DNA from 3 places in the Pseudazoarcus sp. NS20 genome. Region 1 is predicted to be linked to each of the others. Evidence: predicted binding sites of a transcription regulator. Region 1 holds the regulator's gene; each other region holds the start of a gene.
The links. The regulator FNR, encoded in region 1, switches genes on or off when oxygen is low (the NO sensors DNR and NnrR bind a similar motif). The targets are predictions, from matches to a motif close to TTGANCTAGNTCAA.
Positions count from the first base shown of each region.

Region 2: the regulator FNR is predicted to act here: its motif matches at 1,759-1,772, upstream of AC6H0W_RS10200 (bifunctional acetate--CoA ligase family protein/GNAT family N-acetyltransferase).
Region 3: the regulator FNR is predicted to act here: its motif matches at 1,736-1,749, upstream of AC6H0W_RS04240 (hemerythrin domain-containing protein).

Region 1 covers NZ_BAAKIY010000004.1:314,296-317,567, forward strand. Annotated here, with positions in the region: gene AC6H0W_RS13260 (FixH family protein) at 1-240, shown strand, start outside; gene AC6H0W_RS13265 (hypothetical protein) at 354-674, shown strand; gene AC6H0W_RS13270 (universal stress protein) at 713-1,156, opposite strand; gene fnr (fumarate/nitrate reduction transcriptional regulator Fnr) at 1,329-2,033, opposite strand; gene hemN (oxygen-independent coproporphyrinogen III oxidase) at 2,183-3,272, shown strand, end outside.
Region 2 covers NZ_BAAKIY010000003.1:315,890-319,161, reverse strand. Annotated here, with positions in the region: gene AC6H0W_RS10210 (class I SAM-dependent methyltransferase) at 1-302, opposite strand, end outside; gene AC6H0W_RS10205 (NAD-dependent succinate-semialdehyde dehydrogenase) at 299-1,756, opposite strand; gene AC6H0W_RS10200 (bifunctional acetate--CoA ligase family protein/GNAT family N-acetyltransferase) at 1,936-3,272, shown strand, end outside.
Region 3 covers NZ_BAAKIY010000001.1:919,965-923,236, forward strand. Annotated here, with positions in the region: gene AC6H0W_RS04230 (polysaccharide deacetylase family protein) at 1-275, shown strand, start outside; gene AC6H0W_RS04235 (GntR family transcriptional regulator) at 324-1,100, shown strand; gene AC6H0W_RS04240 (hemerythrin domain-containing protein) at 1,115-1,666, opposite strand; gene mdcA (malonate decarboxylase subunit alpha) at 1,869-3,272, shown strand, end outside.

The sequences.
Region 1 (3,272 bases):
GAAGGCGTCGAGGTGCCCGCGGAGCTGATCGTGACGGTGATTCATCCGACGCAAGCCGGCTTCGACCAGAGCCTGCGCATGCCGCTCGTCAACGGTGAGTACAGTGCGCCCATCAAGCCGCTTACGGTCGGGCGGTGGCAGTTGCAGATCGAGGACCCGGAACGGGTCTGGCGCCTGCACGGCGATTTCCGCGTGCCGGACAACATCGAAGTGCGCATCCTTCCATACGACGTTGATTAACCGGGATTTCCGGCACATACTGAAATCAGAAGTGGCGGAGTTTGCGCATGCCGGCCGGCGAAGCGGGCAGCGCGAGCAAGGGAGTCCGGTCGTCGTGCGAGGGGGAATCGCAAATGATCAAATGGATCCTGGTGCTGTGGCCATCGTTTCTGGTTGCCGGTGTGGCCGTGAGTCTGTTCTTCACGCTGATCAATCCGCGTGAGTTGTATCTGTTCGGAGAAGTGGTCGAGTTCTCGGCGATCACGACGTATTCGATCGGCTTCTTCGGTTTCTGGCTGCTGTGTGCGTCTTCCAGCCTGCTCACCCTGTATCTGGTGGGTCGCCCGAGTGCAGCGCGTCCGCGCGCTGCGGCATCCGGCCCGCACATCAAGCGCAGGGCAAAGCCCATGCGCAGTGCGCGCGAGCACTTACCTCACCATCACGCACACGGATGAAAAAAACGGCCCGAAAGGGCCGTTTTCGTTTGTGATGCTCAGCGGTAGATGAGTACCGGAATCTTGCTGTGCGAGAGCACTTTCTGTGTCTCGCTACCCAGCAAAAGCCCTGCGAGCCCTTTGCGACCGTGCGAAGCCATGAAGATCAGATCGCAGGCATGTCGCTCGGCGGCTTCGATGATGCCCTCGTAGGGCACTTCAGACACCACGGTTTCGGTATCAGCGGTAACGCCGAGGGCCTGCGCCGCAGCGCTGGCCCTCTCGAGGATGGTCTTTGCCTCGGCGGCTGAAGACTGCGCGAATTGTTCCGGCGTGGTAGGGTCGATCAATGCGCCTTCGCCGTAGATCGGCATCGGGAAATCCGGCTGGGCGTAGTAGAAGGTGATGCGGGCGCCGACTTCGGAAGCGAACTTCACCGCTTTTTCGACGGTTGCCTGTGAAAGTTCGGAGCCATCGGTGGGTACGAGTAGATGCTGGAACATGGCGTCACTCCGGTATTGAATCTTGATGACTTCATTATAGCCACCGTCCGCTGCGCCCCATGGGGCCTTTCGCCGGGCATCGAACTCAATGAGCGCGCTTGCAGGCTGAAGCGCATTGCCAGAATCTGGCTGTGAGCCCGGTGTGGAGGCGCAGGCGTGGCGGGGCCGAGCTTCAGCGCGTGCCGGATTGCTGGATCAGGCGGCGCAGGCCAGGCAGGTCGAGGATGCAGATGTGCTTCTGCTGCACCTTGATGAGGCCTTCGTCCTGAAAGCGCGAGAAGGCGCGGGATACGGTTTCGAGCTTGAGCCCCAGGTAGGAGCCGATCTCGTCGCGCGTCATGCGCAGGTGGAATTCGGCCGGCGAGAAACCGCGCGCATTGAAACGCTGTGACAGATTGAGCAGGAAGGCCGCCAGACGCTCTTCGGCGCGCATCGAGCCGAGTAGCATCATCACGCCGTGGTCACGCACGATTTCGCGGCTCATGACCTTGTGGAATTGGTGCTGCAAGCCATCGACTTCACGCGCGAGGTCTTCGAGCTGCGTGTAGGGGATGACGCACACTTCACTGTCTTCCAGTGCCACGGCGTTGCACGAGTGGTTTTCGGTGCTGATGCCGTCCAGCCCCAGCATTTCACCAGTCATCTGGAAGCCGGTGACTTGCTCGCGCCCGTCTTCGAGCAGCACGTCGGTCTTGAACCAGCCGATGCGGATGGCGTAGATGGCCTCGAAGGCGTCGCCCGAGCGATACAGGTGCTGGCCCTTGCGCACCTTGCGGCGTGCGCCGACCAATTGATCGAGGCGGTCGATTTCTTCTGCGCTCATGCCGACCGGCAGGCACAGCTCGTGGAGGTTGCACTGCGAGCAGGCTGCACGCATGGCCGTGGCGCTGACTGGAACCGTTGCTTTCGTCACTGCTGCCACTCGCTCCAATGGGTAAGCCGGCTGTTTGCACACGTGTTTGATACACGTCAACGCAGCTTGGTCGGGAATGCTGGATCGTGTGCCCAATGCCGGAAATCACCCACATGGACATCCAGAAACCAGTTGTTTTCGATCCTCAACTGATTCGTCGTTTTGACGTCAGCGGACCACGGTACACATCGTACCCCACGGCCGACCGCCTTGTTGAGGCCTTCGACGCGCAAGCGCTCAAGCACTGTTTGCGCAAGCGTAACGTGGGCGGTGTCGCGCGCCCCTTGTCGTTGTACTTCCACATCCCCTTTTGCAACACCATCTGCTATTACTGCGGCTGCAACAAGATCATCACCAAGGATCACGGCCGTTCGTCAAAGTATCTAAAGTATCTCGCCAAGGAGGTGGCGCTGCAGGCGGCGGAGCTGGGGGGCAGTCGTCAGGTGACACAACTGCACCTGGGTGGTGGGACTCCGACCTTTCTGTCGCATGACGAGCTGCGTGCCCTGATGGCGTCGGTGCATCAGCATTTCACGCTCAAGCCCGGCGGTGAGTATTCCATCGAAGTCGACCCGCGCAAAGTCGCTTCTGAGACCGTGGCCTTGCTGGCCGAGTTGGGCTTCAATCGCATGAGTCTGGGCGTGCAGGATTTCGACCCCGATGTGCAGTACGCCGTGAATCGTGTGCAGAGCTTCGACGAGACCCGCGCGGTGCTGGAGGCCGCGCGTGCCAACGGTTTCCGCTCGGTCAGCATCGATCTCATCTACGGCTTGCCGAAGCAGAACGTAATGCGCTTCAACCGCACGCTGCAACAGGTTATCGCACTGGCGCCCGACCGTGTCTCGCTCTACAGCTATGCCTATCTGCCGGCCCTGTTCAAGCCGCAGCGGCGCATCGACGCCGACAGCCTGCCCAGTTCAGAGGGCAAGCTCGACATCCTGCAATTGGCCATCCGGCGGCTGACCGAGGCGGGCTATGTGTACATCGGCATGGATCACTTCGCACGTCCCGACGACGAGTTGGCCGTGGCGCAGCGGCAGGGCCGGTTACACCGCAACTTCCAGGGCTATTCGACCCGGTCCGAGTGCGATCTGCTGGCCTTCGGCGTTTCGGCGATTGCCAGCATCGGGCCGGCCTACGCACAGAACCACAAGCGCATCGAAGATTATTACGATGCGCTCGATCGGGACGAACTGCCCGTGA
Region 2 (3,272 bases), on a different contig from region 1:
TGCGGGCGGTACAGGTAATTGGTGACCACCACCGCATCAAAGCCGCGGCCCACATACGGCCAGGCATCCTGCTCCAGATCGGCCGTAACAGGATTAATGCCCTTCACGCCCTGCAGTAGCTCCAAGGCCGCGGCATCGCGATCCACGGCTTCCACCTCACAGCCTTGCGCCGCGAAGAGGCGCGCATGCCGCCCGCCTCCGCACGCCACGTCCAGCACCGAGGCGCCTCGCGGCACCAGCGGGATAAAACGCGCCACCCAAGCCGACGGGGCCGCTTGCGCGGCGTGACCGCCGGCGCTCATGCCACACCTCCGATGCACAGCGACTTGAGTTCGAGATACTCGTCGATCCCGGCGTGTGCTCCCTCGCGGCCGACGCCGGACTGCTTGATGCCGCCGAACGGAAAGACCTCGCTGGAAAACACACCGGTATTGACCGACACCATGCCGAATTCGAGCGCTTCGGACACGCGGAACACGCGGCCGACATCCCGCGTGAAGAAGTACGCCGCAAGGCCGTATTCGGTGTCGTTGGCCATGCGCACTACCTCGTCTTCCGACTCGAAGCGGAACAACGGCGCCACCGGGCCGAAGGTCTCCTCACGCGCCACGCGCATGGCAGGCGTCACCTCGGTGAGCACGGTGGGCTCGAAGAAGGTGCCACCACGCTCGTGGCGTTGCCCGCCCAGCACGGCCTTGGCGCCGTGCGACAGCGCATCGGTGACGTGCGACTCGACCTTTTCGATGGCCGCATCATTGATCAGCGGGCCGATATGCACGCCCTCTTCGGTGCCGGCGCCCACCTTGAGCTTGCGCACGGCCTCGGCCAGGCGCCGCGCAAATTCGTCGTAGATGCCGGCCTGCACGTACATGCGGTTGGCGCACACGCAGGTCTGGCCGGTGTTGCGGAATTTCGAAGAGATCGCGCCCTTCACGGCCAGATCGATGTCCGCGTCGTCGAAGACGATGAACGGCGCATTGCCACCCAGCTCCAGCGACAGGCGCTTGAGGGTCGGCGCGCACTGTTCCATCAGCAGACGGCCGACCGCCGTCGAGCCGGTGAAGGAGAGCTTGCGCACCGTGGGGCTGGACGTGAGCACCCCGCCGATGACTTTTGAATCCCCCGTGACGACGTTGAACACGCCTTTGGGAAAGCCGGCCTTTTCCGCCAACGCGGCCAGCGCAAGGGCCGAGAACGGCGTCTGTTCGGCCGGCTTCACCACCACCGTGCACCCCGCGGCCAAGGCTGGTGCCACCTTGCGGGTAATCATGGCCGCCGGGAAATTCCACGGCGTGATAGCGGCGCACACGCCCACCGGCTGTTTGATCACCAGCAGACGGCGGTCGGCGGCCGGTGTGGGGATGATTTCACCGTCGATACGACGCGCCTCTTCGGCGAACCACTCGACGAAGGAGGCGGCATAGCCGATTTCGCCGCGCGCTTCGAACAACGGCTTGCCCTGCTCGGCAGTCATGATGGCGGCGAGTTCGTCGGTGGCTTCGACGATCAGGCGGAACCACTCGCGCAGCAGCGCGGCGCGGTCCTTGGCAAGCGTGGCGCGCCACGCCGGCAGCGCGGCATCGGCCGCGGCCACGGCACGCTCGGTTTCCGCCGCCCCCAGATCCGGCACGCTGCCGATGCGCAGACGCGTGGCCGGGTCCTGCACGTCGAAGCGCTGGCCGTTGTCGGCATCGACCCATGCGCCATCGACAAAAGCCTGTTCGCGGAAAAGTGCGGTCTGTTTAGCTTTAGTCATCGTTGATCCATCTCATCGAAGCAATGCGAAGCTTCATTCTAGGGGCTCTTCCCTCCCGAACGGAGGCCCCGCTTGCAAATGCAAACACACCCGGATGCTGCAGCCGCGCGACGCGGGGCGGACGAGTCGGCTATCATGGTTCGCCGCATTGCACCATGCGCCTCGCGCACTGCCCACGCATGAACGAGACCCATTACCTCGCCCCCCTGTTTCAACCCCGCGCCATCGCGGTGATCGGCCCGAGCTTCGACGAGAACTCGATCGCCCACATCGCCGTCCGCAACTTGCGTGAAAGCCGTTTCCGCGGCCCGATCACCGTGGTTTCCAGCGACACCAGCAGCGTGCACGGCGTGAGTTGCGTGCGCTCGCTGAGTCAGGCCAAAGGCCCCATCGACCTTGCCATTCTCGGCACGCCGATTGAAGAAGTGCCCGCCTTGCTGGCCGACTGCGCCGCTGTCGGCGTGCGCATCGCCGTCCTGCCCGCGGGCTTCGTCGATCCGCCCGAGCAACGCAAGGAAGCCGCACGCGCGCTGCGCGAGGCCGCACGTCGTCACGGCATCCGCCTGCTCGGGCCGAACGCGCTGGGCGTGATCCGCCCCGAGATCGGCCTGAACGCCAGCATTGCGCACACCATGCCGCGCAATGGCTCCATCGGCCTGCTGTCGCAGTCGGGCGCGCTGGTCACGGCGGTGCTCGACTGGGCCACACCCAACGGCATCGGCTTCTCGGCAGTCGCCACGGTGGGCGCCAGCCTCGACATCGATTTCGGTGACGCCCTCGACTATCTGATTGCCGACCCGCGCACCGAGAGCATCTTTCTCTACATTGAACGCATCCGTGACCCGCGTCGCTTCATGACTGCGCTGCGCGCCGCGGCGCGCATGAAGCCGGTGCTGTTGCTCAAGGCCGGCCGCCATCCGCAGGTGGCGTCGGCGATTCACGATCTGGTCGGCACGCTGCCGGGCAGTGACGCGGCCTTCGACGCGGCCATCCGGCGTTGCGGCGTGGTGCGTCTGTACAACCTCAACCAGTTGTTCGCCGCCGCGGGCGGGCTGTTCGCGGACTTCCGGCCGCGCGGCAACCGGCTGGCCATCATCACCAACGGCGGCGGGCTGGGTTTCATGGCGGCTGACCGCGCCGCCGACCTGGAAATCCCGCTGGCCGACTTCGCCCCTGCAACGCGTGAGAAACTCAGTGCACTGCTCGGCGAACGCTGGAACGGCGGCAACCCCATCGACCTGGGCCGCATCGCCGACGCCGACACCTACCGCGAAGCGCTGCAGGCCGTGCTCGACGGCCCGCACGTGGATGGCGTGCTGGTGATGCTGTCACCGCAAGCCACCACCCGTCCGACGCACATCGCTCGCGCCGTGGCCGAACTTGGCAAATATGCCAGCAAGCCGCTGGTGACATGCTGGGTGGGCGATCAACACGTGCGCGACAGCCGCGACGCCTTTCACAAGGCCGGCATCCCTACTTTCCCGACGCCCGAGCCGGCCGTCGAGCTGTTCAGCCA
Region 3 (3,272 bases), on a different contig from region 1:
AAGCGCCGGCCTTCTTCGACATGGTGCTCGACAACCTCGACGAGATGCTGGAGCAGTCCGCCTCGCAGCCGCTGGTGATGGGGCTGGCGCTGCATCCCTACCTTGTAGGCCAGCCGCACCGCCTGCGTCACATGCGGCGCGCACTGGAGCGTCTTGCGGCATTGCGTGACGACGGCCTGATCTGGATGACCACGCCGGGGGCCATCTGCCGGCATGTCGATGCGCTTGGAATTCAGCCCGCAACAGCGAACGCGGCCGAAATGCCTCCGGGTTGATAAGATTCGAACCTTGGCCGACCGCCCACTGAACCGCACGACACGAGCATGCCACGCACTTCACGTACCTCACGCACTCCTGCCGCAAAGCCGGCCGCACGGCAGCGCACGCCGGTGCGCGAAGCCACCTCGACCAGCTCGCGCGGCAACGGCGATGCCGAGCGGCGCATCTACAGCTCGATCTTCGATGCCGTGATGGATCGCCGGCTGATCCCCGGCACGCGTTTGCCCGAGGCCTCATTGGCCAAGCTCTACAAGGTCAGCCGTGCGGTGGTGCGCAAGGCGCTGCAGGCGCTCGCCAACGATCACATCGTGAGCCTGCGCCCCAATCAGAGTGCCGTGGTTGCGGTACCCACGCCGGACGAGATCCGTGCCGTGTTCGAGGCGCGGCGTGCGGTCGAGGCGGCACTGGTGGCGCTGGCCACCGAGCGCGCCAGCCCGGCCGACATCGCACGTTTGCGCACCCATCTGCGCAGCGAGCACGAAGCCATGCACCGCTTCGACCAGCCGGCGTGGGCACGTCTGGCGAGCTCCTTCCACAGTCAGGTGGCGGCGCTGGCGTGCAATCCGGTACTCGAAGGCTATCTGGCCGAACTGATCTCGCGCTGCGCGCTGGTGGTGTCGCTGTACGAGCCGCCGGGCAACGCCAGTTGCGAGCACGACGAACACGAACACATCGTCGATTGCATTGAGCGCCGCGACGCGGCCGGTGCCACCAGACTGATGCAGGCCCACCTGGAAGCGCTCGAACGCAGCATCTGCTTCGACCGCCGCGAAGAGGCCCCCACGCTGGCCAGCCTGCTCGGGCTCAACGAACCCGCCTGAGGGCGGTGCGCCGCTCAGGTGAAGGTCGGGGTGGTTTTCATCGCACGCCGGATGTGCAGGGCATGGCCCAGTTGTGCCAGCTCGGGGTCGGCCCGGCCCAGCACGCGGCTGGCCAGGGGCAGAAAGCGCGTTTCCTCGAAATGGGCGTGGGTCTGATATCCGGTTACCAGCCGCAGCACGGCCTCGAGATCGAGTGCTTCCGTGCCACCTGCCGCAATCCGCTCCAGCCCCGGCCGGACGGCTTTCCAGTGCGCTTCGAGCCGTCGATGATCTGTGCTAAGGCGCTCGGTCAGCGCCACCACCTCTTCACGCTCCCGTCCCGCGGCGGCGGCTTTGCACACCGCCTGAAAGAGCTCGCGCTCTTCCTCTTCGTGGTGATTCACGATCAAGTCTTCGAACACTTCAAGGGTAGTGGCTGCGCGTTCGCGCGCTCGGCGCGCAGCAGCCAGCAGCTGGTTCAGCTCGCCCAGCGTGTCGAGGTGTCCGACAATGCTGGCGTGGCAGCCGATGAAGTCCGCCAGCGAGCGCGGTGGCGGCGGCTGTGCGGGGTTTTCGGGATGGGTCATGTTGCGGTCCTCGTGAGCGTGCGCGGCAAATGCGTGAGGACATGCTGAGGGATGATCCTGGTATGTCAGTTGATCTGAATCAATGGCTGTTCATCTGCATGGATGGCTTGCGTGATCGTCTCTCCCGCGACACAATACAAGTAATATATTAGAAGTATCCCACTTGAAGCTCCGCCCGGGGCCAGCTGAAGGCAGGTGAGGCATGACGCAAGAGACAGGGACGGCGCCGGCATCGGCCGACGTCGCAGAGCGAGACTGGTCGGTGCTGCGCAAGCGCTACGAGGCCCGCATGGCGCGCGCTGCTGCGATCGCCAACGGCAAGCTGGTGGCGGCGGCCGACGTGGTGGCGCTGATGGAGGCCGTCATCGAGCCCGGCGACCGGCTGTGCATCGAGGGCAACAATCAGAAGCACGCCGATTTTCTGGCCGAGTGCCTGGCGAGTGCCTCGCCCGAGAAGCTGCACGGCCTGCACATCGTGCAGTCCAACATTGCGCTGGCGCCGCACCTGGACGTGTTCGAGCGCGGCATCGCCGAACGGCTGGACTTCTGTTATTCCGGCCCGCAAGGGCTGCGCCTGTCGCGGCTGGTGAAGGAGGGCCGCATCAAGGTCGGCGCCATCCACACCTACCTGGAACTCTACAGCCGCTACTTCTGCGACCTCACGCCGCACGTGAGCTTTGTCGCCGCCGATGCCGCCGACCGTGACGGCAATCTATACACCGGCCCCAACACCGAAGACACGCCGGCCATCGTCGAGGCCACAGCCTTCAAGTCGGGCATCCTGATCGCGCAGGTGAATCGCATCGTCGACAAGGTCCCGCGCGTGGATGTGCCCGGCGACTGGGTCAGCTTCGTGGTCGAGGCGCCGCGCCCGTATTACATCGAACCCATCTTCACGCGCGACCCGGCGGCCATCACCGAAGTGCAGATCCGCATGGCGATGATGGTCATCCGCGGCATCTACGAGAAATACGGCGTGGCGCGGCTCAATCACGGCATCGGGTTCGACACCGCCGCCATCGAGCTGATCCTGCCGACCTATGCCGAATCGCTGGGCCTGCGCGGCAAGATCTGTCGCTACATGTCGGTGAACCCGTGCCCCACGCTGATTCCGGCCATCGAGTCGGGCTTCGTCGAAGGCATCCACTGTGCCGGTTCGGAGATGGGTATGGAGCGCTACGTCTCCGAGCGCTCCGACGTGTTCTTCACCGGCCGCGACGGCTCGATGCGTTCGAACCGCATCTTCTGCCAGCTCGCCGGGCACTACTCCGACCTGTTCATCGGCTCGACCCTGCAGATCGATCTCGAAGGCAATTCATCGACCGCCACGCTGGCGCGCATCACCGGCTTTGGCGGCGCGCCCAACTTCGGCTCCGAATCGCGCGGGCGGCGTCATGGCAGCGAGCCGTGGCTGAAGGCCGGCGCCGAGGCGCAGCGTGGCAATCACATGCCGCGTGGGCGCAAGCTGGTGGTGCAGATCGTCGAGACCTTCCGCGAGGGGCTCAGCCCGACCTTTGTCGAGCGGCTTGACGCCTGGGCGCTGCAGGAATCCTTCGGCCTGCCCCTGCCGCCGGTGATGGTGTATGGCGACGATCTGACCCACATC